DNA from 2 places in the Desulfitobacterium chlororespirans DSM 11544 genome. Region 1 is predicted to be linked to the other one. Evidence: riboswitches for the same ligand, from Rfam matches in the RefSeq annotation. Region 1 holds a riboswitch; the other holds the start of a gene.
What was found. A riboswitch is a leader RNA that binds a small molecule or an ion and turns the genes downstream of it on or off. The one in region 1 is predicted to bind glycine.
Positions count from the first base shown of each region.

Region 2: it holds a riboswitch for glycine, as region 1 does, so the genes downstream of both, gcvT (glycine cleavage system aminomethyltransferase GcvT) here and BUA14_RS00530 (alanine/glycine:cation symporter family protein) in region 1, are expected to answer to the same signal.

Region 1 covers NZ_FRDN01000003.1:111,045-115,465, forward strand. The annotation lists gene BUA14_RS00520 (DUF5131 family protein) at 1-168, shown strand, start outside; gene BUA14_RS00525 (DNA-formamidopyrimidine glycosylase family protein) at 173-1,018, shown strand; glycine riboswitch at 1,338-1,432, shown strand; gene BUA14_RS00530 (alanine/glycine:cation symporter family protein) at 1,539-2,909, shown strand; gene BUA14_RS00535 (SbcC/MukB-like Walker B domain-containing protein) at 2,906-4,421, opposite strand, start outside.
Region 2 covers NZ_FRDN01000011.1:183,127-187,547, forward strand. The annotation lists gene ileS (isoleucine--tRNA ligase) at 1-731, shown strand, start outside; gene BUA14_RS28780 (sugar diacid recognition domain-containing protein) at 1,002-1,859, shown strand; glycine riboswitch at 2,020-2,127, shown strand; glycine riboswitch at 2,129-2,212, shown strand; gene gcvT (glycine cleavage system aminomethyltransferase GcvT) at 2,325-3,422, shown strand; gene gcvH (glycine cleavage system protein GcvH) at 3,554-3,940, shown strand; gene gcvPA (aminomethyl-transferring glycine dehydrogenase subunit GcvPA) at 3,941-4,421, shown strand, end outside.

The DNA.
Region 1 (4,421 bases):
TGGGCCCTGGCGGTCAGAGAGCAGTGTATGCGGCATAACGTCAGCTTTTCTTTCCGTCAGTGCGGGACCAACTTTATCCAGAACGGAAAACTGCGCAGGCTTAATTACGGCATGCTGTTCAAGTGTGCCCGAGAGAGCAATATAGACTATCAGGCAGGAAGGGAGTAAAGTTATGCTGGAGTTACCCGAAGTCCTCACTCTGACCAGGCAGCTGAACGAAAGTGTGAAAAGCCGGCGTATCCTGAAAGTATGGCCCCCCACAAAGGCTCATAAATTCTGCTGGTATAACGGCGAACCCGAGGAATATGACAAAGCACTTTCCGGCAGCAGGATTGCCGGGGCCGAGGGATTCGGCATCTTCGTAGAACTGATTTTTGACAACGGCCGGAAGCTGTGCGTCAACGACGGGGTGAATCTTCGCCTTATGCCGGCCGGTAAAGTCCCGGAAAATTATCAGTTGATGATGGAGCTGGACGACGGACAGGCCCTGGTTTTCACGGTGGCCATGTACGGCGGAATATTTGCGCATGACGGCAGCTATGACAATCACTATTACCTGGCCAGCAGGAACTCTATCTCCCCCTTTGTCCAGAATTTCTCTGATTATTACCTCCGTCTCTTTTCAGAAAGCAAACCAACCCTCAGCGCCAAGGCTTTTCTGGCCACGGAGCAACGTTTTCCCGGCATCGGCAACGGTACGCTGCAGGATATTCTTTTTGAAGCGGGCATCCACCCGAAACGCAAAATAGCCACCCTGGCTAAAAGGGAACGGGATAAGCTGCTTCAGGCGGTTATGAAAGTGCTGAATGAGATGGCAAAGCTTGGCGGCCGTGACACGGAAAAAGATTTGTTCGGAGTTTCCGGGAGATACAAGACAAAGATGTCAAAGAATACAGCAGGAACGGACTGTGGTCAATGTGGCGGGACAATCCTTAAGGAAAGCTACCTGGGGGGCTCAGTGTATTTCTGCCCGGAATGCCAGCCCCAGAATTTGGCTGGTCAACACCCGGTCAGATGATTTGAGAGGGTATGTTGGAGGAAGGGCTTGCCAAATTCGAAACCGGTTTCGAATCTTGGTTTAACTCCAAAAAACGGGGGCGTCGCAAAACTATTTTTGCGCCCTTTTTTTATTGGTTGTTTTCATCCGCCCAATCCACCTTCAAAAGCTAAGTAACTTCTGTTTGACTTAATTTTAATAATGTGATAGCATTTCGAGATATGATGTTACATAGAAACACAACATAATATCGACAAATGAAGTTTGTAGGAAAAAGGCTGCGCCCTGCCGAAGGAGTAACACTCTCAGGTGCCTGGTATTTCAGGTGAAGACTATGAATGGATGTAACTCTGGAGAATCCCATTTTGGGTGCCGAAGGTGTAAGGCTCGAATTCCTCGGGCTAATCTCTCAGGCCAAAGAACAGAGAATCTGTGCTCAAGTACTTTTGGGCCTTTTTGCGCGTATCCAGAGTCAAACCATATGCTTATGGTTTGACTCTTTTATTTGTCAACAAACAATGCATCAGGAGGAGTGTTCAGCATGGAATGGTTTTCTAATTTAGTCGTCAGCATCAACGCAGTATTATGGGATGTCTTTTTAATTCTTCTTCTTTGTGGTGTGGGCATTTATTTTACGATTCTTACCAAAGGGGTACAATTTCGCCTGTTCAAACAGAGCTTTAAGCTAACCTTCGGCTCTATTACTTTGAGAGGTAATGCTGCCAGCGATAAGGAAGGCATGACCTCATTTCAGTCTCTGATTACCTCGGTGTCCGCCCAGATTGGTACGGGAAATCTGGCGGGTGTGGCTACCGCTATGGTATCCGGCGGTCCCGGCGCCGTATTTTGGATGTGGTTGAGTGCAATTTTAGGCATGGCTACCATTTATGCCGAAGCTACTCTTGCTCAGCGTTATAAAACCACGAAAAACGGCGAGCTGGTGGGCGGACCGGTCTATTACATCCGCGCCGCCATCAAGGGGCGGACCGGTAGGGTGGTTGCCGCTGTTTTTGCCCTTTTGCTTATCATGGCCCTTGGCTTCATGGGCAATATGGTTCAGGCCAATTCTGTGGGCGGGGCCATGGAAACCGCTTTCGGGATTCCTTCAGAAATCATCGGGATAGGATTGGCACTTATTTGCTTGCTGGTTTTCCTGGGGGGTGTTAAGCGTATTGTTGCCGTTGCGGAAAAAGTGGTTCCTTTTATGGCAGTTTTCTTTACTTTGGCATCCTTTGTAGTTATCGGCGCAAATTTCTCTAACATTATCCCTGCCTTTCATGATATTTTTGTGGGCGCTTTCTATCCCCAGGCGGTTTTAGGGGGTGTCCTGGGGGTAAGCGTGCAGCAGGCCATCCGTTTCGGCATTGCCCGGGGCTTGTTCACCCATGAAGCCGGTATGGGATCAACGCCTCACGCCCATGCTCTGGCCCGTGTCAAAGACCCTTGTGATCAAGGCCTTGTCGCCATGATGGGGGTTTTTATCGATACCATTGTTTTACTGCCCTTAACTGTTCTGGCCATTTTAACTTCAGGTGTATTGGGCTCTGCCGATGCCAACGGTGAATTCGTCACTGGAATTCAACTGACTCAGGCTGCTTATGCCCAGGTCTTTGGTCAATTCGGCTATGTCATTATTGCCATCTGTGTCCTTTTCTTTGCTTTTGCTACAATTATGGGCTGGTACTTTTTCGGTCTGGCCAATGTGAAGTATCTCTTCGGAAAAAAAGCAGTTCCTTTTTATGCCATACTGGTTGCTGTGTTTGTAGGTGTTGGCTGCGCCCTCAAGGTTGACCTGGTGTGGAATTTGGCCGATCTTTTTAACGGCTTAATGGTCATCCCCAATATTTTGGCCTTGATCATTCTGGGTGGGGTTGTGGCCAGACTCACCAAAAACTGGGGCTCGAGAAGCTAGCTGACTTCGATGGCCACCTTGCTCCCGCCCAGCCCGGCTTGAGCAGGTGTGACCATGAGCTTGACGGGCACTCTGTTCTTGATCGAATCCACGTGGCTGATGATGCCCACGGATAATCGGTCATGGTGGAGCCTTTCCAGGGAGTCCATCACCACTTCCAGGAGGTTGTCATCCAGAGTTCCGAAGCCCTCATCCAAGAAAAACAACTCTAAAGGGGCCGTTCCTTTAAGCTGAATTTGGGCGGACAGAGCTAACGCCAAAGATAAAGAGGCCAGGAAGGTTTCCCCGCCGGATAATGTAGTGGCATCCCGTTGGGCGCCGCCGTTCTTATAATCCCGGATCAGGAACTTTCCGTTCTGGTCCACTTCCAGGCCATAGTTGCCCCCGGTAATCTCTCTGAGCCGCTTACCGGCTTCGATGGAGACGTATTTCAGTTGGTGGGCCGCCACAAATTCAACGAATCGCTTCCCCCTGAATAATTTCTCCAGATCCCGCAAAAGTCCCAGCTGACGTTCCAGCTCTGCCTGACTCTTCAGCAGGTCTTTTTTCTTCGCCAAATTCTCTTTCATGGTCCTGACATGGGTCTCGATCTCAATCTTGCTTTCCTCCAGCCCTTTGCAGAGGGTTTCTTTTTCTTCCTTGAGCCTTTGCATTTGCTCCCATTGTTCAGCGGTCAAACTCCGCCCGCCAAGCTTCTTTTGCAAATTCCCAATGGCGCCAAGAAGCTGAGTTAAGGAGTCCTGATAGTCCTTGACCTGCCTTTTGAGTTTCTCTATCTCATCTCTGCTCAGCAGATGACTCTTCGCTTCCTCAATATTCCCGATCTGTTCCTCCTGTAAAACCTTATCCAGAGACTCCTTATCCTTTTGACTTCTTTCCGCCAGGCCTTGCCAGCTGGTGTGTGCTGATTGCAGGCGGACATAGCACTCGTTGTACTGTTGTTCCGTCTCGTTTTTCCTTGTTTCGGTCTGGACATAGCTCTGCTCGATCCGGGTTATTTGGCTGAGGAGTTCCTTTTGATAGACCTCTAAATTCTCCACCTCACCCACTTTGGCTTTTATGGCAGTCTGCTTGTCTTGAATGCTGCTCTCTTTCTCTTTGAAGATGCCCAGGCTTTCCTTCAGGGATTCTGTCAGGGCAGACAGTTCCGTACTGAGAAATTCTTTTCTGGCCTGAGCTTTTTTTAAGGTATCCCTTAAGCCTTTCAGCTCACTCTCCAGTCCGGCCTTCTCTTTTTCCTTGGCGGCAATCTCCTGGTGCTCCTGCTTAAGGTCCCGGATATTCAGTTCAGCTCTAAGAGCGGTTAGTTCCTGCTCATAAGCTTCATATTTAGCCTTTGCCAGTTCGAGATTCTTCCCTCTGCTCTCCAGTTGGCCCATTGTTTCTGTTTTAATGGTATTTTGCTCATTAAGCTTTATGGCCAGCTGATTTTTCTCTTGAGTCAGCCGGTTGAGCTCTGCTTCCAATTCTCCTTTTTGCTTTGTATATCGGGATATCCCGTCCCTTAACGTC
Region 2 (4,421 bases), on a different contig from region 1:
CTCTGCTGCAGCTGGGCAAAGTGACCCAGCGGGTATTGCAGGGGTACGAGAAGTACGAATTCCACTGGGTTTACCATTCGGTGCATAACTTCTGCGCTGTGGAGCTAAGCGCCATTTACCTGGATATCGTGAAAGACCGGCTTTATGTGGAAGGAAAGAATTCCACTCTGCGCCGTGCTTCTCAGACAGTGCTCTACGATGTCCTCAATGCCCTGGTGCGCTTGATGGCGCCGGTGCTGACCTATACGGCGGATGAGATTTGGCCTTATGTCCCAGGGGTACCTGCTGGTTCCCATGTCCAAACTGAGGAAATGCCCAAGGTTGATCCGCAATGGCTGGATGAAGCTCTGGAGCAAAAATGGGATACGCTGTTGGCGGTCCGCTCTGAGGTAACAAAGGCCTTGGAAAAAGCCCGTCAGGATAAATTGATCAACCATCCTTTGACAGCTCAGGTAGACCTGTATCCCAATACTGAACTGGAAGGATTCTTAAGAGATATTCCCAATCTGTCGGAAATCTTCATCGTCTCGGCAGTTCAGCTCCATAGTGCAGGAGAAGAGAAGCCTGAGGGTCTGAGCATGGCAGAAGACCTGGCGGGTTTCGGCATAGCCGTGAACTCGGCGGCAGGAGAAAAATGCGAGCGCTGCTGGATTTACGATACAGGAGTTGGGGAGAATCAAGAGCATCCTACCCTCTGCCCCCGCTGTGCTTCCGTTGTAAGCCATCTCTAAAAAACAGCATTTCTTTACTATTTCTATTTTTAAGACTTGGGCGGTACTATCCGCTCAAGTCTTATTTAATGTATCTAAAACGATAACGTTTATTATTAAGGTCAAATCCATGGACAATAGTTTGAATACTTAGTATTATATTTAGTGATGAAAACCAGTGGATTTATTTGTCTAATTTTTAGGATCAGGTACTAAATTGCACTTGATTTTCTTCTGGGATTTTGAATTAAATGCTCAAATTAAAGACCTACAGAGGTGGGAGTGAAGAAAATGAGGCTTACAGAGAGTCTGGCCAACCGGATCGTGGATTTGATTTATTCCGAAAGTGGGTTTCATGGCATTGTTTGTGACGCTACGGGGACCATTATCGCCGATTCGGCTAAACAGCGGGTTGGCGTTGCCCATGCGGGTGCACACCGCATCATGACGACCTCTATCCAAGACATCAAAATCACTGCAGAAGATGAAATGAGTTCGCAGGGAAAACAACGGGAAGGCATGAACATCGCCATTGTCCTCGAAGGTGAAAAGCTGGGGACCTTTGGTGTGGCCGGCCCTTTGAATAGTGTTGCTCCTGTAGCGAAAGTCACCGCGGCGATGATTGCTTTTTTACTCCGGGATGAAGAACTGAAAGAGGTTCTCAAGGCTCATGTGGAGCGGATGGGAGAGGCTCTGGAACAAGCGGCTGGAGCTATCCAGGAAATGGCGGCTTCTTCGGAAGAGGTGGCGGGGGTGAGTCAGACTGTGGCTACGGTAGCCCAGAATGCCAAAGAGCATGTTAAGGCCACGGAAGGTGTCACCGAATTCATTCGCCGGGTGTCGAAGCAGACCAATCTTTTAGGGCTTAATGCGGCCATTGAAGCGGCCCGTGCGGGAGAACAAGGAAAAGGATTCTCGGTAGTGGCGGGAGAAGTGCGCAAGCTGGCTGATGAAAGCAATCGTTCAGCCAATGAAATCAATGATTTGCTGAGCACCTTTCAGGATACTATGGAAGAGATCGCCAATGGGGTGTTTCAAAACAATGTCATAGCTCAAGAACAAGCTAAAGCCACTCAGGAGATTGCGCAGATGGTGGAGGAGCTGCAACAGGTCGGCACTGAATTAAACGAGCTGGCCCACAAGCTGTAAGAATTAATCATTCCCAACCGGCAGGTATGATGGGGGATTTGTACATTTTATTATTTATGTAGAATGGGATATTTGTGTAGACGAAAATCAGTTTGCTGACTATAATAAAAGCAGGTAAATCCAGTCAATTTGGATCAGGTAAAAATACATAAAGCTTCGAATGATTCCAGTGGGAGAGACTCAACATCCTGAGCGCCGAAGGAGAAACTTCCTGAATGTCGCCTGTTCAGAAAGGGAAACTCTCAGGCAAAAGTACTGCTGGAAGACGAAACTCTGGAGAGCTTCTCAGTGGAGAACACCAAAGGGGTAGCCCGCAAGCAAAGGGTAAATCTCTCAGGTCAAAGGACAGAGGTAGCGCGACGTGCTATTCTCTGTTTTTTATTTTACCCATTTCTTTATTTTCCCCGTGTTCAATAATGTTTTTTCCGGTTTTGGTTAATACTCAATTCTAGGGAGGTGTCCTAAGTGACGGAACTAAAAAGAACACCACTGTATGAGAAGCATCGCCAGGCCGGTGCGAAACTCATTGATTTCGGCGGCTGGGAAATGCCGGTTCAATACGCCGGAGTCATTGAGGAGCACAAGGCCGTGCGCAGCAAAGCGGGGCTTTTTGATGTCTCTCATATGGGTGAGGTGGAGTTGAAGGGAAAGGATAGCCTTGCTTTTTTGCAGTACCTATTGACTAACGATGTGTCGCGAATTCAGGATAACCAGATTCAGTATTCTCCCATGTGCACCTCTGACGGTGGTGTAGTGGATGATTTACTGGTGTATCGCTATAACCGGGAGCATTTTCTGCTGGTGGTCAATGCCTCCAACACGGATAAGGATTTTGCCTGGATGCAGGCTCAGGCTGAGGGCTTTGAAATAAGTTTGGAAAATCGCTCTGGGGACTTTGCCCAATTGGCTTTGCAAGGTCCTTTAGCGGAGAAAATCCTGCAAAAGCTGACAAGTATGGATTTAACACAGATCAACTACTATTGGTTTAAGCATGGGGAAGTGGATGGAGTCCTTTGCCTGATTTCCAGGACAGGGTATACCGGGGAAGACGGCTTTGAAATTTACCTGCCTCCTGAGCATGCTCCCCGGATGTGGGAAAGAATTCTTGAGGTTGGAGGGTCGGAAGGAGTTCAACCCATTGGTCTGGGCGCCCGGGATACTCTCCGCTTTGAAGCCCGACTGCCCTTATACGGCAATGAACTGGGGCCGGATATCACACCTTTGGAGGCCGGGCTAGGGTTTTTTGTCAAGCTGGAAAAAGAACGTTTTATTGGCAAAGAGGCCCTATCTGCACAAAAGGAGAAAGGTGTGCCAAGAAAGTTGGTAGGCCTGGAAATGATTGAACGGGGCATAGCCCGCTCCCATTATCCCCTTCAGAAAGAGGGAAAAGAAATCGGCTTTATTACGTCTGGCTCTTTTTCACCTACTTTAAACAAAAACATTGCCCTTGGCCTGATTCCCCTGGAGTATGCACAAATGGGGGAAACCTTGGATGTGATCATTCGTGGGAAAGCCGTTAAGGCCCGGATTATTCCTTCACAGTTCTACAAACGGCAGGGGTAAAGCAGTGCGAAAATTTTCCTCACCGGGCAAGGCAGGTTTTAAGTGTTACAGAGCACTGGGGCTGTTAAAAACACGATTAAATGGGGTTAGGGACCTGTTCCTTTTCCCCGCAAAATAAGGAGGATGATAGTATGAATCCAGTAGAATTAAAGTACAGCAAATCTCATGAGTGGGCTAAGGTCGAAGGAAATACCGTGACTTTAGGGATTACGGCTCATGCTCAGGACAGCTTAGGAGATGTGGTCTTTGTGGAACTGCCTGATAATGATACCACGGTGGTGGCCGGGGAGGCCTTTGGAACCGTGGAATCCGTCAAGGCCGTGTCGGATATGATTACTCCGGTTAGCGGCAGGGTTATCGATTATAATCAAGAGGTTCTGGATTCTCCTGAACTTCTCAATGATGATCCTTATGGTGAGGGATGGCTGATTAAAGTGGAAGTGGAAGATCTGAAGGTATTGGATGAACTCTTATCAGCCGCAGAATATGAGGCGTTTCTAGCGGAGGAGGGCCAATAAATGAATTACGTGCCGAACACGGTGGACCAGCAGGAACAGATCCTCACCCGGATTGGAGTAGGCTCCCTTGAAGAGCTTTTTGCGGATATCCCGGAAAGCGTTCGGCGCCAGGCTCAATTGAAGATTCGGGAAGGGCTGTCTGAGCTGGAGCTGGTAAAATATATGGGCAGGCTGGCTGCAGAGAATAAAACGGTGGAAGAGTATACCTCTTATCTGGGAGCGGGGGCTTATGAGCACTTTATCCCCAGCTATGTGGATCAGCTCTTGCTGCGCTCGGAGTTCTATACGGCCTATACCCCTTATCAGCCGGAGATCAGCCAAGGGACCTTGCAGGCCATCTATGAGTTCCAGACTCTTGTCTGTGAGCTGACGGGAATGGACGGGGCCAATGCTTCCATGTATGATGGGGCGTCGGCCCTTGCCGAAGCAGCTTTAATGAGCTGCGACGCCAGCCGGAGAAAGAAAGTCCTGGTGCCCCAAA